2 regions of the Granulicella mallensis MP5ACTX8 genome follow, and region 1 is predicted to be linked to the other one. Evidence: riboswitches for the same ligand, from Rfam matches in the RefSeq annotation. Region 1 holds a riboswitch; the other holds the start of a gene.
What was found. A riboswitch is a leader RNA that binds a small molecule or an ion and turns the genes downstream of it on or off. The one in region 1 is predicted to bind S-adenosylmethionine.
Positions count from the first base shown of each region.

Region 2: it holds a riboswitch for S-adenosylmethionine, as region 1 does, so the genes downstream of both, thrC (threonine synthase) here and ACIX8_RS11635 (threonine aldolase family protein) in region 1, are expected to answer to the same signal.

Region 1 covers NC_016631.1:2,837,522-2,840,929, forward strand. The annotation lists gene ACIX8_RS11625 (hypothetical protein) at 1-640, shown strand, start outside; gene ACIX8_RS11630 (RidA family protein) at 951-1,403, opposite strand; SAM-I-IV-variant riboswitch at 1,639-1,748, shown strand; gene ACIX8_RS11635 (threonine aldolase family protein) at 1,791-2,858, shown strand; gene ACIX8_RS11640 (cupin domain-containing protein) at 2,950-3,408, shown strand, end outside.
Region 2 covers NC_016631.1:4,003,451-4,006,858, reverse strand. The annotation lists gene ACIX8_RS15910 (alpha/beta hydrolase-fold protein) at 1-787, shown strand, start outside; SAM riboswitch class I at 1,204-1,306, shown strand; gene thrC (threonine synthase) at 1,423-2,715, shown strand; gene ACIX8_RS15900 (MoaD/ThiS family protein) at 2,712-2,993, shown strand; gene ACIX8_RS15895 (TIGR03435 family protein) at 3,164-3,408, opposite strand, start outside.

The DNA.
Region 1 (3,408 bases):
TGTCACTGGCTCGTATCTCTCCCATGAAGATGCCATGGATCATGTGGATGCGAATAACCTGAACGATCTTCGCAACCAGCGATATACCAGTGTGGCCGATCTGAACATTGCGTTGAGCCTGTCTCACGTGCCGGAGTTGGTCCAGGAGTTGTTCGCGATTCGATATGCTCGCGATCTCAGAATGGATGACCTGAAGCAATCGAATGTCATTCTTCTGGGCTCGGTCCATACGAATCCCTGGGTCGAGCTCTTCGAGAAGAAGTTGAACTTTGCGTTGCAGTACAGCTCAGAGGTCGATGATTCGATTGTTGTGAATCGGCGCCCTGGGACAGGGGAGAGTGCGGTCTATCAGAACGGGCACGCCGAAGACCCGCAGCGGACGTATGCCATCGTTGCGTTTGTCCCCAGCCTGGATGGAAAAGGGCATGCGCTTCTGCTGGAAGGGCTCAATATGGCGGGGACGCAGGCCGCTTCCGATTTCTTTCTCAGCGAGAAAGCGATGGAGCCCATCCTGCAGAAAGCGCGAGGTTCGGATGGATCGATTCGTCCCTTCGAGATATTGCTTGAGACGAGCAGCATAGGAGCGAATGCTCCTGAGTCTCGGGTGATTGCTGAGAGATATGCGGACGGTATTTATTAGAGAGTTGAAGTTGTGTGGTGAGTCGTTAAACCGCGATGCTCGAGCCTCGCAGGGTGATGGAGCCGTAGCCTTTAGGACGCGGAGTCGAAGGACCCCGAGGGTTGCAATCTTGCCCAAGCCTTTTGCACCTTTTCGACCTCGAGCGCTCGAGCCTGGACTCTCGTGCTGGAAAAGGTCCCAACATCACGGGTGAGATCAAGTCCCTCGGGGTCCTTCGACTCCGCACCTCGCAAAGACGCGAGGCACTCCGCTCAGGATGACGATTCTGTGGGGGGGAATAAGCTATGTGAGTAAAGTCGACCCCAGGGGGTTACTTCAGCTCAAAGATGCTGTCGATCTCGACCGGAATGCCCATCGGCAAGGTGTGGACTCCGAGGGCGCTGCGCGCGGGGAGCTTGTCCGGTCCGAACAGGGCGAGCAAGAGATCGCTGGCGCCATTCGCTACCTTGGGGTGCTGCGTGAAGGATGAATCCGCGCGGACGTAAACAGTCAATCGGCTGCACCGATCGATCTTGTCCAGGCCATGTGCCTGGTTGACGCAGGACAGGATCATCAGCATGGTCAGGCGCGCTGCCTCTTGCGCTCTCTCCAGTGAGATGTCTCCGCCAACTACACCTATAATCGGCTTGCCGTTTTCGAACGGTCCGAGTCCAGAGACGTAGAGCTGGCTTCCTGAAATCGAAACCGTTTTATAAGAGCCGAGAGGGTCGATAGGGGCTGGCAATTCCAGGCCGAGTTGTGTGAGGCGATCGGTGAAGTTCATAGTTTCTCTCTTCAGCGTATCAAGATTGCAGGGCATTTTATTCATCATGCGAGTCGCTCAGATAAGCAGTGTCGCCAGGGAGCAGCAGATTCCTTTTCCACCCCAGAGAGCAAAGAACGCTCTCTGGGGGCCCGGCCTTCGGGAATGACAAGCAAGAAAAGCAAAAGCCGAAGGCCCGAGGCTATAGCAGGCGCTGCGAGCTGCGAATCCACAATAACCATTGTGATAGCTTGATAGTTAATATCAAGAGTTGAGCCCGGCTCAACGCCAACCTGCTTCCGGGCAAGGTGGAGCTCCCATTGCAGGAGGGAAGATATGGCCGATCTGGCAACACCGGTTTTTATCTCATCGCGTCCACCTATGAGCCATAGAGGGATTTGAGACGTAATGAGTAAAGAAAACATCAATATTGTTCAGCAGTTTGCGAGTGATAACTATTCGGGTATCTGTCCCGAGGCTTTGTCTGCCATGCAGGATGCGAACTTCGGGCATGCCTCTTCTTACGGTGATGATGCCTGGACCGGACGAGCTGCTAATGCCTTCCGTCAACTCTTTGAGACTGATTGTGAAGTCTTCTTTGTGTTCAACGGCACGGCGGCTAACTCGCTTGCGCTGGCCTCGCTCTGCCAGTCCTACCATGGGGTCATCTGTGCCGATTCGGCGCACGTGGAGACGGACGAATGCGGTGCTCCCGAATTCTTTTCCAATGGTTCAAAGCTGCTGGTGGCTCACTCCGCAGATGGCAAGCTGACGCCGGACTCCATTCATGAGCTGGCGACGAAGCGTCAGGATATCCACTATCCAAAGCCGCGGGTCGTTACGATGACACAGCCGACAGAGACGGGGCGGGTCTACACGACAGAAGAGGTGCAGGCGATCTCTGCAGCGTGTAAGGCGCATGGTCTCTCGCTGCATATGGATGGCGCCCGTTTTGCGAATGCCTGCGCCAAGCTCGAGCAGTCGCCGGCGGAGCTTACGTGGAGGAGTGGCGTCGATGTTCTGTGTTTCGGCGGAACGAAGAATGGGATGGCTGTTGGCGAGGCCGTGATCTTCTTCGATCGCAAGCTTGCTGCTGATTTTGATTACCGCTGCAAGCAGGCCGGGCAGCTTGCTTCCAAGATGCGCTTTTTGACTGCACCTTGGGTAGGCCTGCTCGAGAGCGGAGCCTGGTTGACTAATGCGGCGCATGCCAATCGGTGCGCTGCGTACTTTGCGGAACAGATCGCAACGATTCCAGGGGTTACCATCGTCTCTGCCGTTGATGCCAATGCCGTCTTCGTTCATGCCTCTGAGGGAATCCTGGAGCCATTGCAAAAGCGTGGCTGGAAGTTCTATACCTTCATTGGCGGCGCCGCGCGCTTCATGTTCTCCTGGGACGCGGATCTGGCCCGGATCGATGAGCTCGTGCGTGACCTGCAGGAGTGCGCTCTTTCGGCAAAAGACGCGCTCGTCTAGAAGACCTAGGCAGCAGATTTTCTGCAGGGAATAAAACAAAGGCAAAGGGGTTCTAATAAAGGAGATTCCGGGCTGAGGCTCGGCAAGGCTTATGATCGAATCGCATATGACAAAAGCTCAGACCCGCCGCAACTTCCTTCGGACTGCGCCCCTCGCCGCAGTCACGCTTCCACTGGCAGGCACGCTGTTCTCTGCGTCTTCTGCGCTTGCTGAGACGGGACAGTCTACCGATGAGAAATCGCAGGCGACCTTCCAGCTGTTTCCGGCAGCAACGATCGACGAGATGGTAAAGGGATTGCAAGCTGCGCCCGCCGCTAAAGACATCGTCAGCGCGAAAGGGCTGGCTGTGTCGATGACGGTGAGTGCGGAGGAGAAGAAGATCGCGAAGGAGTTCGAGTTCCATGAACATCGCGATCATGTCTTCCAGGTGCTGGATGGCGCGACTGTCTACGAGGTTGGCGGATCGCCCCAGAACGCGCGCCAGACCAAGCCCGGTGAGTGGCTCGCTCCGCACTCGGAAGGGTTTACTTCGATCGCCCTCAAGAAGGGG
Region 2 (3,408 bases), 1.2 Mb from region 1:
GATTCCGGCCGTTGAGAAGATGTACCGTGGCATCGGACAGGGCTGGGCCCGCGCGACTTACGGCGGCTCAACGGGCGGCTGGGAGGCGCTTGCAACGCAGGTGTTCTACCCCGATAACTACAACGGCGCGTATGCCGCTTGCCCCGATCCGGTCGACTTTCACGCCTATCAGAACATCAATCTCTACGACAGCCCCAATGCCTTCCATCTGGACGGCGATTTTGCACAGATTCCTACCGCCGGAGACCGCAAGCCGGATGGCACCGTCATTGCCACGGCCGAGGGAGAGTTTGCCTTCGAGAATGTCCTCGGGACCCACGGCCGCTCGACGGAGCAATGGGCCATCTGGCAGGCGATCTTTTCGCCCGCTGGTGCGGACGGTTATCCTGCCCAGGTTCTCGATCCGGTTACGGGCGTGATCGATAAAAAAGTAGTGGCCTACTGGCACGATCACTACGATATGGCTGCGATCCTCAAGCGGGATTGGAGCACCCTGGGACCGAAGCTGGAAGGCAAGCTACATATTGCAGTAGGCGACGGCGATACGTATTTCCTGAATAATGCTGTCCATCTGCTCCAGAACCAGCTTGAGGCGACCTCAAACCCGCACTCCGATGCGACGTTCCAGTATGGCCCCGGTATGCCGCATTGCTACACGGGTGGGCCTTCGGAATACACCATGCAGCAGAACAGTGCGAACTGGACTCAGCGCGTGCTGCCGTTGATGGCCGATCACATGATCCAGTCAGCTCCAGCGGGGGCTGACGTAAAGTCCTGGCGTTACTAATCGATATCAAGGTAGCGGTATCGTAGTTTTGTTTTACCTCACCACAGATTCGTCATCCTGAGCGAAGCGTCCCGGTTTTTTGGGACGCGGAGTCGAAGGACCCCGAGAGTGCTCTATTGCCCATATCCTTCGCACCTTTTCAACCTCAGGCGCTCGAGCCTGGAGCTTCGTGCTGAAAAAGGTTCTAGTAGCATGGGTGAGATGAATCCCTTCGGGGTCCTTCGACTGCGCACCTCGCAGAAAGCGCGAGGCGCTACGCTCAGGATGACGCTTCTGTAGGGGGCGTGAACAAGAGCAAATAGGCCCCTCTATCTTGCTTTTGTGCCAAGACTGACACCAAAGTTATTTGGCCAAAGCTTGCGATGGCTCTGTCGACGTGATACAAAATATCTATTCCATCCGCTTCGGCGGGTCGAATTTCATGCAGAGTGGTTGAGGGACGAGCCCTGTGACGCCACGACAACCGGACAGAATAAAGTACCGGTGTCAACTCTCTCCTGGGAACAGGGCACATGAGGTTCGGTGGAAGCAGACCCGTCTATTGAGCCTGTATTCCACGATTCTCCGTACCCAATTCCCAGACAATTGAGAGTGGCGTTCACAAGACCAGAACCCTTCGGCCATCGGAGCTGATGATGGTGTCTTCTTGTACGAAGTATGAACTGCGCTGCAACGAGTGCGGTAAGAGTTATGGCAATGTTCCTCTCTCGGCGTGCTCCGAGTGCCTTGCTCCCCTGGAAGTCCAGTACGACCTGGAGTCCGTGCGCGGACGCTTTACGCGCGAGTCGATCGCTGCGGGGCCCGCGAACATCTGGCGCTACAAAGAGCTGCTTCCGATCCCCGAGGGCTTCCAGCCCGACCTGCCGGTAGGCTTCACGCCGCTGGTTCGCGCGAAGAACCTGGGCAAGCGCATCGGCGCTGACAATCTCTACGTAAAGAACGACGCCGTGTGTTTTCCTACGTTGAGCTTTAAAGACCGCGTGGTTTCCGTCGCGCTGGCCAACGCTCAGGCGTTTGGATTTACGACGGTAGGCTGCTCGTCGACGGGCAATCTGGCGAACTCGGTGGCGGCGCAGGCCGCGCGCCTGGGACTGCGGGCCTGCATCCTCGTCCCGTCCGATCTCGAAGCGGCAAAGATTCTGAACACCCAGGTGTATGGCGCGCGGCTGGTGCGGATCGACGGCAACTACGATCACGTGAACCGCCTCTGCACGCAGATTGCGGATGAGTACAACTGGGGCTTCGTGAACGTAAATCTGCGGCCTTACTACGCCGAGGGCTCGAAGACGGTTGGTTATGAGATCGCCGAGCAGCTTGGCTGGCGTCTGCCGGACAACGTCGTTGTGCCGATGGCCGGCGGCTCGCTGATTCGCAAGATTCGCAAGGCCTTCAGGGAGTTGATTGCCCTGGGTCTGGTAGAGCACAAGAATGTGCGCTTCTTTGGTGCACAGGCCACGGGCTGCTCTCCGATCTCGCACGCGGTGAAGGAGGGCTGGGATTACATCGAGCCGCAGCGTCCGAACACCATCGCACGTTCACTGGCTATCGGCAATCCCGCGGACGGTCCGGCGGCGGCGAAGATGATTCGCGAGACAGGCGGATGGGCCGAGGACGTTTCGGACGTCGAGATCGTATCCGGCATTCAGGAACTCGCCGAGACAGAAGGCATCTTTACCGAGACTGCCGGCGGCGTCACGACGGCTGTCACGGCGCGGCTCTACTCGCATGGCCGCATCTCTCGCGACGAAACGACAGTGGTGTGCATTACGGGCAACGGCCTCAAGACGACCGATGCGCTGGAAGGCCGCTTTGAAGTGGAGCGCGCGGTCAAGCCGAAGCTTGCGGCGTTCGATGAGTACATTCGTGAGGTTGACGGTTCGCTTGTGGGTGCGGCCCAGGAACTGGTATTGGCAGGAGGAGTACAGTGAGCGTGAAGGTAGTGTTGCCGACGGCATTGGCGCGGCATACGGAAGGTCAGAAGGCGTTTGATTCAGAGGCGAAGGATCTTCCCGCATTGATTGCGGAGTTCGACACCAAGTTTCCCGCTCTGGCCCAGAACGTGAAGGATGAGAACGGCAAGCTGCGCCGGTTTATCAATGTCTACATCAACGATGAAGACATCCGGTTTCTCGGCGGAGATGCGCACCAGTTTGAAGATGGGGATGAAGTGATGTTGATCCCGTCGATTGCGGGTGGAAGTTTCTAAGTAGGGTTTAGCGAAAGATGAAGGGCGACGAGAGATTCTCGTCGCCCTTTGTCTTTGTTGTTGCTTGTTTTTCGCCGTCATCCTGAGCCATCGGCGAAGGACCCCCGCATTCGGAGGGGCGTAAACATTATGGTCACGTTGCCGATCTCGTCCACTTCAGAGGAGATTTTCTAGTTTTCAGAAGGTCTGTCAGCAGAATCGACCACCACCACATCTACAGGCTCCTTAGAGGAGGCCAGCTTGAGGCCAAGCTGCTCTTGCAGCGCGGTGAAAAACGAAGGTAAAGACTCCGATTGACTGTTGGTTTCAGCCTTGGATGATGGGCCGTCTGTCATCGAGTCAGGCTCCCACTTTAAGGTGAAGTCATATCTTCTGGTAAGTCCCGTTTTGTCGATCACTATGTGACCATCCATTT